Regions from separate parts of the Paenibacillus sp. CFBP13512 genome, predicted to be linked through region 2. Evidence: predicted binding sites of a transcription regulator. Region 2 holds the regulator's gene; the other holds the start of a gene.
The links. The regulator LexA, encoded in region 2, represses DNA repair genes until DNA is damaged. The targets are predictions, from matches to a motif close to CGAACATATGTTCG.

Region 1 (5,588 bases), 290 kb from region 2:
CTGAGCTTTTAGTTCTGTTCCAAGACCAATCGCTTTCTCTAACGCTTTTTGAGAATGTTCTGAGCCATCATAAGGAACTAGAATGTGTGATAATGACATCGTTAACGCCTCCTTTTGGAATAGTACAGATAATACATACACAACAACCTTGTTCAGTCTACTGGAGATTAGTGACTATTTGCCGGATGATTGATAGGGCTTGGTGCTGGCTTGATCAGCGCTGTACGAATCCATGTGATTCCAAAAGTGACAATCGCTATCCATAGTAAATGAATCACAAATGAGGATACAGAAGCCCCACTATAAATTAACCTTAAATAGCCTTGTATAGCATTTGGAGCTGGTAAAAAGTGTCCTACATTTCGATATAAAGGAGATAACATAGCAGCAGGGATGATATTTCCTGCGGTCATCAACTGAAGCGGAATTAACGCTACGTTGAATAATGGAGCCACATTGCCGAATAAAGCGAACGCCATTTGTGTAACAGCAATACAGGAAATGTAGACCAATAGATGAAAGCTCCACATTTGCCAGAATGAAGCGGCTGTATCTGCGAATAGCGTGGCTACTGTCGTAATCAGTAATGAAGCTACGATAGAGATTGCCAGCAGTAATATCTGTCTTCCCCAAAAGATCTGCCACTTACTATGATCACGCTTTAACATCATAGATGCAATGTTTAATTGGATATTCATGGTCATAACACCAACATATGTGACAAAACCTAAGATCATAGGCAACATTGAAATGGCAAAATTAGAAATATCATGTGTTTTGACCACATTTGTAGTCACGATTTCTTGATGAACATCAGCAAAAGCATGTTCGCCTATCGTCGAGGAAATTTGTGCAGCAGAACTTTGTACGATGGACTTCGCAATATCGGAGTTCCCTTGATTGATATAATAATTCATCTGAGTACTGCCATTGCTCGCTACATCTTCGGTGAAATGAGCAGGAATAGAAATAACCATGGTCAGTTCACCATTATCCATATGTTGTTGTGCTTCGTTTAACGACGGATAAGATTGAGTCTTGTATGGAACCCCTGTAGCGATCGCTTGAGCAATATTATCACCTGCTGTTCCGTCTTCATTGACAATACCTACCACCAGTTGATCCACTCGCTCTGTAGCTCCGTGATAACCCGTCATCCAGAATAATAAAAAGACTAAAGGTACAAAAATAGAAAATACGATCCCTACCTTAGTCTGGGTAATGCCCAAAAAATCTTTAAACGTTTTGAATACAGTCATTCTTTTCTCCTCCAAATACAACTTTTCTTTTTAAAATTACATGCATAGAATATAAATGGTTATGCATGTATTACGCCAAAAAATATCCAGCTGACAGTATCAGCGGGATAAATGGTCAAACAATTGATTGATTGTGGCAATAAACTGTTTTACTTGTTCCGGTGGAAATAGGCTATTGATCTCATCATCAACCTCTTTCATAATCGGCTGTGTGGTTGCGATCAATGCTTGTCCTTGCGCAGTCAAATGCAATAATACAGCTCGGCGATCAGCAGGATCTACTGTACGTGTGATCAGTTTTTTATTTTCCAATCGATCAATCGTTTTACCAATACTGGTCTGATCTTTAGAAAATAATTCAGCTAATGCTTTCTGAGAAATGCCTACGTGAACCACAAGGTTGTTCAGAACTCCAAATTGTTCTGGAGTGATATTATAATCCTGTAAAAGATGAGAAGCTTTTTTCTTATAAGCCAAATATGTTCTGGATAACAGCAAACCTAGCGGGTCTTGCTCTTGATTAAATGACATAAGTTATCCTCCAAAAAAAATACTAGCATAGCAGATAATCGGCTATGCTAGTATATTCTGAATATCATTATTTTGTCAAAACAATTTATTTAATCTCTCGGGTAATTTACACCCATAATATCCATAAATTTGACTTTATGAAGTTCTTCTTCATATTGTACATGTACTCGACCTGTACGTGGATCCATATTTACAATCTGACCGCGTACAGGTTCTTCTGTACCCCAGACAGTCAGCAAAATTTCCGATTTTTCTTGATAGGCTTCAGTAAGTTGATTACCGATCTCTTCTAGTACAAATTCATCCCGTGTTGGACGCTTTGCTACTTTTGCTTTAGCCAAAATTAACCCCCCTTTACACTTCTCTATTCTATTTTACATTTAACTGCATATTGATTCAATAGTTTAAGCTAAAAAATAAGCACAAATGTTCGCTTTTTTCGTTAAATTGACATTTTTTCATACTATTTTCTGCAAAATAAAGAGATGCGACATCTAAATATCGCATCTCTTGTCCTACTTAGTTGATGAAGTTGTAGAAAAGGCTTCACTTTTACGAATCCAGACGGCCATATCGCCTTCACCACGATTTGCCCACAGGAAGTAAGGAATCGCTGTAAATGGTTGTTGTTGAGGTATCGGAGTACTATCCTGATACAGATTGTCGCCCCATCCCTCTTCTTGCTCTCGCACAGCTGTACCTTCAATGACGATCGTTCCTCCTAGCAACTGTGGATCGAATCGGGCAGTCAATAGCTGTTCAGGATGAATAGATAATGCTGAGATCAATTCTCCATTATCTGCTTGCTCCAGACAGTATACTAATGGGCCATATTGTAAAGCGACCTTGCCCGCTGTAGCCCGCAGTCTTGGATGACTATGAATCACTTGTACGTGCATCTCCATATTCCATTCTATAACATCACTTACTGACCATTCTCGCTGAATATAGATATATCCATCACGCAATAAGGACTCATAAGTTATTGCTTCACCGTTGATCGTAAGCGTAGCTTGTTTACACCAATTGGGTAAACGCAAAGCCAATGTAAACAATTGAGGTTGTTGTAATTGAAAAGAAAAACGAGTCGCTCCATTCCACGGGTATCCACTTTCTTGCTGAATAACGACTTGGTGTTCTCCAAGTGTTAATTGTGCTTCCCCACCGATATACAGATGCGTATATATCGTATCTTGATCAGTACTATAGATGTATTGCCCTAATGAACTGACCAGACGTGCAATATTAGGAGGGCAACAGGAACAGCCAAACCATTTCTGACGTACAGGCTTTACATGATGCTTGCCTGGATTATGATGACAAGCAGACGGCCAGACTTCTAATGGATTCACATAGAAATAATGCTTACCATCCTGCGCCATGCCGCCAATGACTGTATTGTATAAAGCTCGTTCTAACACATCGGCATATTCGCTTTTGGCTTCAATCTGTAGCATTCGATGAGCAAAAAAGACTATTCCTACTGCTGCACAAGTCTCTGAATACCCTGTATCATTAGGAAGATCATAATCAATAGTAAAAGCCTCACCATGATGCGTAGAACCAATTCCGCCTGTGATATACATCTGCTTGTGCACCATGTTGTTCCACAATGTCTGGCAAGCTTCATATAGACTTTTATCGTCGGTTAAACCAGCCAGATCAGCCATCGCTGTATACATATAGACTGCACGAACAGCATGCCCTACTGCTTCTTTTTGTTCACGTACTGGCACATGAGCCTGACTGTATTTCAGATTAATTTCATTTGTTTTACCTACAAAAAAGTTGATGCGATCCCGTTGTTCCCATTCTTGCTCTAGAAAGTTAGGTTGCTGTCCACGTTCATCAATAAAAAATTGGCTCAGTTGCAAGTAACGTTGTTCTCCGGTTAAACGGTATAATTTCACAAGTGCTAGCTCAATCTCTTGATGACCATCATAGCCACGTAATTGACCTTCTTTGGTGCCAAATATGGTATCAATATAATCCGCTAGACGGCAGACCACATCAAGCAGTTTGCGTTTACCTGTTGCTTGGTAATAAGCTACTCCAGCTTCAATCATATGCCCTGCTGTATACAGTTCATGACAATCCGCTAGATTAGTCCAACGTTTATCCGGTTCTTTGATTGTAAAATATGTATTTAGATATCCATCTTCACCTTGCGCTTCAGCAACAAGATCAATCACTTGATCGGTCATCTGTTCCAAGGCAGAATCAGGATGTGTCATTAATGAATACCCTACGGCTTCGATCCATTTCGCTACATCGGTATCTTGAAAAACAAATCCATTAAATTCCCCTTCTTTGCGACCCGCAGCAATCTCAAAATTCTGAATAGCATAACTGGGTTCAGCATCAGCAATACGGTCATGTAGAGCATCATATTGATAAGGAATCACAACTTCACGCACCAGTTTATTATATTTCGTCCAAAATTCATCTTGAATACGAACTTCTTTCGGTGTAACTGTGGTCAACACGTTATCATTTTTGAGCATAGCGATTCTCTCCTTTATAGTGGTAGTAAAGTACACTTTCTTTCTAATATGATTACGCTTTCAATATTATTGTTTAGGTTGTTATTAATTAATATCACATTCATTAACGATACACAATGATTTCCAACTATAAATTCAACAATCTATTCACAAATTGTTTAATCGTATTCATTTCGATTAATTTATGGTATAACAAAAGTATGAAAACATTACAATCTTCTACTCCACCTAATTATCGTAGTTATCTTGCTTTAAGTATTCCGTTAATTATTTCTACAGTAACTACTCCCCTTCTTGGTGCAGTAGATACTGCTGTTGTTGGTCATTTATCAAGTAGCATTTACATAGGTGGCGTTGCAATTGGTACTCTTATCTTCAATACATTGTACTGGTTATTTGGATTTCTAAGAGTAAGTACGTCTGGATTTGCAGCACAAGCCAAAGGCGCCGGAGAATTAGAACGTGGCTTCTCCGAATTGGTTCGTCCGACCATCATTGCTCTGCTTATCGGTTTCCTATTTATTGTGTTACAGTATCCTATTTTACAAGGTGTACTGGCATGGATCAGACCTGATGCAGATATTCGTGAGCAAGCTTCTATTTATTTTCATATTCGTATCTGGGGTGCTCCGGTAACTCTGCTGAATTATGTTATTCTGGGTTGGCTCATCGGAATGGCGCATGTGAGGCAGACTTTATTTGTCCAGATAGGGATTAATGTACTCAATATGATTTTGGCGATCGTATTTGTACATGTATTTCACTGGCAAGTTGCAGGTGTCGCTTCAGCTACATTGATTGCAGAGATTATCGGGCTAGTATTCGGGATCTTTCTGATCTGTCGTTCTCCTTATTTCAAATGGGGATCGATATCGCAAGCAGGTCTATTTAATCGTGAAGCTTTACGCCGTATGATCAGTGTGAATAGCGATTTATTTATTCGTACGATCTGTCTGTTAGCAATGTTCAATATCTTTACAGCGAACAGTACTTCATTCGGCCCTGAGATGTTGGCTGCGAATGCTATTTTGTTACAAGTCCATTATATTATGGCTTACTTTTTTGATGGATTTGCCAATGCCAGTAGTATTTATGCGGGTCAAGCTGGTGGATCGCGTAACCCATTGTTACTACGGCAGACGATTCGGTGGTCATGGTACAGTTCATTTCTGCCAGCGCTATTGATCGTGATCGTCTACTGGGTGTTCCATCAACCATTATTGGGATTATTTACAGATTCAGCATCTACAATTGCACTGGCTAATGAATATAGCCCCTGGTTGTTACTGTTTCC
Region 2 (5,588 bases):
TAGCAGATGGCGTGATAGATCTGATTGCTTTAGCACAAGAGGAAGATGGATACCTCAATACGTATTTCTCAATCGAAGAACCAGAGCGTAGATTTAAAAAATTAGCAGAAAGTCATGAATTGTATTGTGCAGGTCATTTTATTGAAGCAGCTGTTGCTTATTATGAATCGACTCACAATGAAAAAGCATTAACGATCGCTTGTCGATTAGCAGACTGTATAGATGTTCATTTTGGCAAAGAAGAACACCAGATTCAAGGCTATGATGGTCATGAAGAAATAGAGCTAGCATTAACCAAACTGTATTCATTGACTGGAGAGCAACGTTATCTGGAGCTTAGCCGTTATTTTCTGTATGAGCGTGGAACGGATACAACATTTTTTGCCAGACAACAAGCAGCAGATAATGGTCACAAAGCTGTAATTGAAGGTATGAATCATCGTCCTTTGGAGTACTATCAAGCACATCAACCTATTTTAGAACAGCAGACCGCAGAAGGTCATGCCGTAAGATTAGTCTATATGTGTACTGCTATGGCAGATGTTGCTTTATTAGCAGGGGATAACGCGATGTTAGAAGCTTGTCGTCGTCTTTGGAAAAATATAATCAACAAACGCATGTATATTACAGGAGGAATAGGATCAACAGTAGATGGAGAAGCATTTACACTCGATTATGATTTACCTAATGATACGATGTATTGTGAGACTTGTGCTTCGATCGGATTAATCTTTTTTGCCTTTAATATGCTCAAAAATGAAGCGAGATCTGAATATGCAGATGTGCTAGAACGTGCCTTATACAATACTGCTATTGGTGGTATGGCGCTGGATGGTAAGCATTTCTTTTATGTCAATCCGCTAGAAGTGCATCCAGAAAGTAGCCGTCATGATCCGGGGAAAAGTCATGTGAAATTTACAAGACCAGAATGGTTCGGTTGTGCTTGTTGTCCGCCGAATCTAGCTCGCTTATTAACATCACTTCACAAATATATTTATACTGTTCAAGCAGACACAAATACGATATACACTCATTTATTTATGACCCATACAACAGAGTTAGAGATCAATGATCATCCTGTGCAATTGGAGCAAATTACTAATTTGCCATGGGAAGGTGATGTTTCTATAGTCACACAGATGAAGCAATCCACTTCGTTTACATTAGCCATTAGATTGCCATACTGGGCTGAACATTATTCTTTATTGTTAAATGGTAATCCTATAGATGCAGACCCCATCAACGGATATATACACATTGATCGAATCTGGCATAGTAATGACAAGCTAGAATTGAAGTTACCGATGGAGATTAAAGAATATACCGCTCATCCATTAGTACGGGCGGATATAGGCAAAGTTGCTATAGGTCGAGGGCCATTTATATATTGTGCAGAAGAGGTTGATAATGGAGAGCATTTGCATTTGGTTCAGTTAACGCAAGATCAGACATATGAGTATGAATTTGATGAACAATTATTAGGTGGAGTAGGCACGATTAAAGTAGAAGCTCGAAAAAGAAATATAGAACCAGAGTGGGAAGATGTATTATATGCTTCTAAAGCTCCTCAAACGTATACGTCTACAGCGTTACGTCTAATTCCTTATTACTGCTGGGCGAACCGACAAATAGGCGAAATGCGTGTATGGCTTAATAAAGCTTAATAAACATTCAGAAAGGAGAATACACAATGAAATCCAAAATGAAAATTGATCCCCAAAAATTTGCATACACTGTGATTTCAAGTTATTCATCAGATAAAGAGAATGCAGAAGCGATTGCCAAAGATCATCTGAGCGTATTTTTGAATGCTTATTTTGTAGCAGAAAAATTCAATATATTAGAATCTCAATTAGCAGAAAAAGCAGAAAGTAAAGATTTCAAAGCATTATTAGCTAAATTAATGGATACTAAGCTTTTTGGATAAGGTAGAACAAGATATTAGTTGAAAAAATATAATAGTAAGAGGAAATAAAAGGTATTCATTCTCTCAGATTAGGTTATGATGAAAGGGTAATTTAACTTATGAGAGAGGTGAGGTTATGGGTTGGATTGAGTCTGCGGCAATACGTGCGCGAGAAGAGAAAGTAGAGAAGGAAAAAGCTCATACCTATTCTTTAGAAATCCACGAACATTTTTTAGAACACTGCGAAGATTTATGGATGAAGTTTTCTACGATTTTAGAAGAGATCCAAGAAAATTTCAAAGAAGATTGTAGTGTTCAAAAAAAAGATGGAACTCAATTAGTCATTACAATCGCTCTCGTTGTTATTACGATCAATGCTGTTAAAAAAAATCTGACTGAGCACTATCATGGAGAAGCTTATATAGAATATAGTTGCTCACACAATCCAGGAAAACCTCAACTTGCTGTAGAATCATTATATTTAAATCCAATCGATCATCCTGTGTGGATGTATAAAATGGAGCAGAATGGAAAAGAAGTAGATGTTCCTTTTAGTGAGATCGAAGCTGAAGATGTTATTAAAACAGCTCTATGGAAATATATACAATAAATATGTAATAGTAATAAACTACAAAAAAGACCACTATCGATTAAGATAGTGGTCTTTTCTTATGATACATATGATTTAGTGCAGATTACGGAACAAACCTACAACTTTACCCAAAATCGTAACATGCGTCAGACGTAGTGGCTGATACATAGGATTTTCAGGTTGTAGACGAATATGGTCTTTTTCTTTATAAAAAGTTTTGACCGTTGCTTCATCGTCTTCTGTCATAGCGACAACAATATCGCCATTATCAGCGGTTTGTTGTTGACGTACGATCACGTAATCACCATTATAAATTCCTGCTTCAATCATACTGTCTCCAACTACAGAAAGCATAAATACTTGTCCTTCACCTGTAAAATTCTGTGGTAGAGGGAAGTAATCTTCAATATGTTCTGTAGCTGTAATCGGAACACCGGCGGTTACTTTTCCAATAATAGGAACACGAGATACCGTTTGAGCGAAAAGAATATTACTTTCAGACTCTTCTTGACCCAACAACTCGATGGCACGAGGTTTGGTCGGGTCGCGTCGAATCAGTCCTTTTTTCTCCAAACGATCCAGATGACCATGTACAGTAGAACTAGAAGCAAGACCTACAGCTTCACCAATTTCACGTACAGATGGCGGGTAACCTTTAAGTTTGACTTCATTTCGGATAAATTCCAAAATGGCCTGTTGGCGACTTGAAACTTTTGACATACCTTATCAACCCCAATGCTAGTAACGTTTGGCAAAATTATAACATAGAACTACCGTTCGTACAAACATAAGTTCTAAAATTTGTATATTTATTTGTTATTTGCTTATTTTCGTAGTCTATTCATCATCTAAATAGCATTATCTATAGTCCAAAAGTTGCGATAAAAAACACGAACGAAAGTTCGTAAAAAACTATTGAGTAAAACATATGTTCGTGTTATAGTGAATTTGAGAAAACAAGAACAAATGTTTGGAGCGTGATGAAAATGTTAAAATATACTACATATCGTAGCATCCACAATCAGTCTGAAGAGGATGAACAACAGATTGATACATCAGGATCAGATATACATCATACATCAACAGGTTATTCGGAAAAGCAAGCACAACAAGAAGCTATTCATGCTACACGGGCGGACAAAGATGTAGTTGTGGATGAGTGGACTTACGTACCTACCGTACAGAAGATCCGCAAGCCGATTCAACCAAAAGGCAAAAAGACGTTACGTCAAAAAACACTTCATCTTATCCAAAGCACAGCGCAAAAAGTAAAATGGAAATCAGGCGGACGTTTGATGGTATGTTTTGTTTTTGCAGGCGTATTGTTATACGGTGGAGTCATTCATAATTTCGTAGTTGCAGACAAGGTAGAAGGCCCTACACAAAAAGTAGTGGTACATGCAGGAGACAGTCTATGGAGTATTGCGAAAGAATACAAATCTGTACAGACAGATACGCGAGATTATATTGCTCAGATTCGTAGTGAGAATCAATTGGATTCAAGCGAAATCCAAGCAGGAGATGTGTTGGTTATTCCTTACGATTAATACACTATACTGAACTTAAATATACATGACTTATGGATACATGTATCGCAGGTAGTTTGTGTATGGGATAATGTCATCCGGTTAGGAATATTGTGATCGAACGATCAATATCGTCAAAGTTTGTTGAGATCTATAGATCTTGACAAGCTTTTTTTTACATGTCAAAGTTAGTGGGGCAAAAAGCACACCGATCACATGGAGGTTAATTATGGATATCGATACACTGATTACACGCATCAATGAATTAGCTCGTAAAAAGAAAAGTTCAGGTCTTACAGCAGAAGAAACGATAGAACGTGATGAATTACGTGCTGTTTATTTGAATAATATTCGCAGTAATTTCCGTCAACAATTAGATACAATTGAATTTGTAGAAGATACTGAATCATCGGATAACACCAAAAATAGTCAGAAATAAGAACATATAATAGCTTCAATCCACAAAAGAAAAATGAACGATAATAAGGGTGCTCTGGCCGATCTAGAACAGAGCATCCTATTTTGCTATAGAAATTTGGGGCTTGTTCTGGCATGATAAGATAGAAGGAAGTCTTCTGCTTTTATTGTAAGGCTTACATTATCTATTAGGGGGAAACAAAGTATGTCCCGTTCCTGGGAAAGGCAAGTTCGACGTAACTCAAAGCAAGTCAATGCTACACGTAGAAAACAAGGTCAGACTTCTATCGGTGGCAAAACCAGTATTTCCGAATATACGGCATATAAAGGAAGAAATATTGTTTTTCCAGCTGCTCTAGTGATATTGGGAATTATTTATGCTGTTATGGGTATTATGTATCCAACAGCTGATGGATTTAGTGCGATCTTTATCATTACTGTCGCATTGTATATCTTACTGGGTGTTATGCTTTATTTCCGCAAACCGTACTTGAAAATTGGTAGAGATTCACTGATTACAACCAAATTTAATCGTGATCGTCTGATTTCTTCATCTCAAGTGAAAAGTATCCGTCTTCAAAAAGGATATGTTGTTATTGAACATAGCTCCAAAGGTGGAAGCTGGGTATTCTCTCGTACTCTAAACCGTTATGATACAGATGCAATGAGCGAGCATTTGCGTACATTTGCAGCACAACACAAAATTACGATTCAAGAAAAAGCGTAAGCTTTTTGGAGAATGATTGGCATATAGCATCTATATCTGAGCAAGCATTCTAGTTCTAGTATAGTCAAAGTAATCATTATCGTTGAGGAGGTACAGGCAGTGAGTATTGAAGCCGTGTTGTTTGATCTAGATGATACGTTATTATGGGATGAACGCAGTATAGAAGAAGCTTTTGCAGAGACTTGCCGTGTGGCTCAGGAAGCGACAGGGGTAGATCCTATCGCTTTGGAAGAAGCTGTACGTAGAGAAGCAAGAGCACTTTATGAATCCTATGAGACTTTTCCATTTACACAATGGATAGGAATTAATCCGTTTGAAGGCTTGTGGGCTCAATTTTCCGCAGGTGAACAACCAGAATTCCGTCAATTGCAAGCAATTGCACCGACTTATCGCAAAGAATCATGGCGTAACGGTCTAAGT

Region 1: PaeCFBP13512_RS06000 (YolD-like family protein) is a predicted target of LexA. The motif match lies at 2,210-2,223, and genes of this name have one in related genera.

Annotation. Positions count from the first base shown of each region.
Region 1 is NZ_QGAD01000003.1:352,269-357,856, reverse strand. It holds gene PaeCFBP13512_RS06015 (universal stress protein) at 1-99, opposite strand, end outside; gene PaeCFBP13512_RS06010 (YhgE/Pip domain-containing protein) at 168-1,259, opposite strand; gene PaeCFBP13512_RS06005 (MarR family winged helix-turn-helix transcriptional regulator) at 1,359-1,790, opposite strand; gene PaeCFBP13512_RS06000 (YolD-like family protein) at 1,880-2,131, opposite strand; gene PaeCFBP13512_RS05995 (glycoside hydrolase family 127 protein) at 2,306-4,294, opposite strand; gene PaeCFBP13512_RS05990 (MATE family efflux transporter) at 4,495-5,588, shown strand, end outside.
Region 2 is NZ_QGAD01000003.1:63,477-69,064, forward strand. It holds gene PaeCFBP13512_RS04730 (glycoside hydrolase family 127 protein) at 1-1,664, shown strand, start outside; gene PaeCFBP13512_RS04735 (hypothetical protein) at 1,691-1,927, shown strand; gene PaeCFBP13512_RS04740 (hypothetical protein) at 2,043-2,516, shown strand; gene lexA (transcriptional repressor LexA) at 2,592-3,218, opposite strand; gene yneA (cell division suppressor protein YneA) at 3,485-4,045, shown strand; gene PaeCFBP13512_RS04755 (DUF896 domain-containing protein) at 4,254-4,463, shown strand; gene PaeCFBP13512_RS04760 (hypothetical protein) at 4,647-5,168, shown strand; gene PaeCFBP13512_RS04765 (HAD family hydrolase) at 5,268-5,588, shown strand, end outside.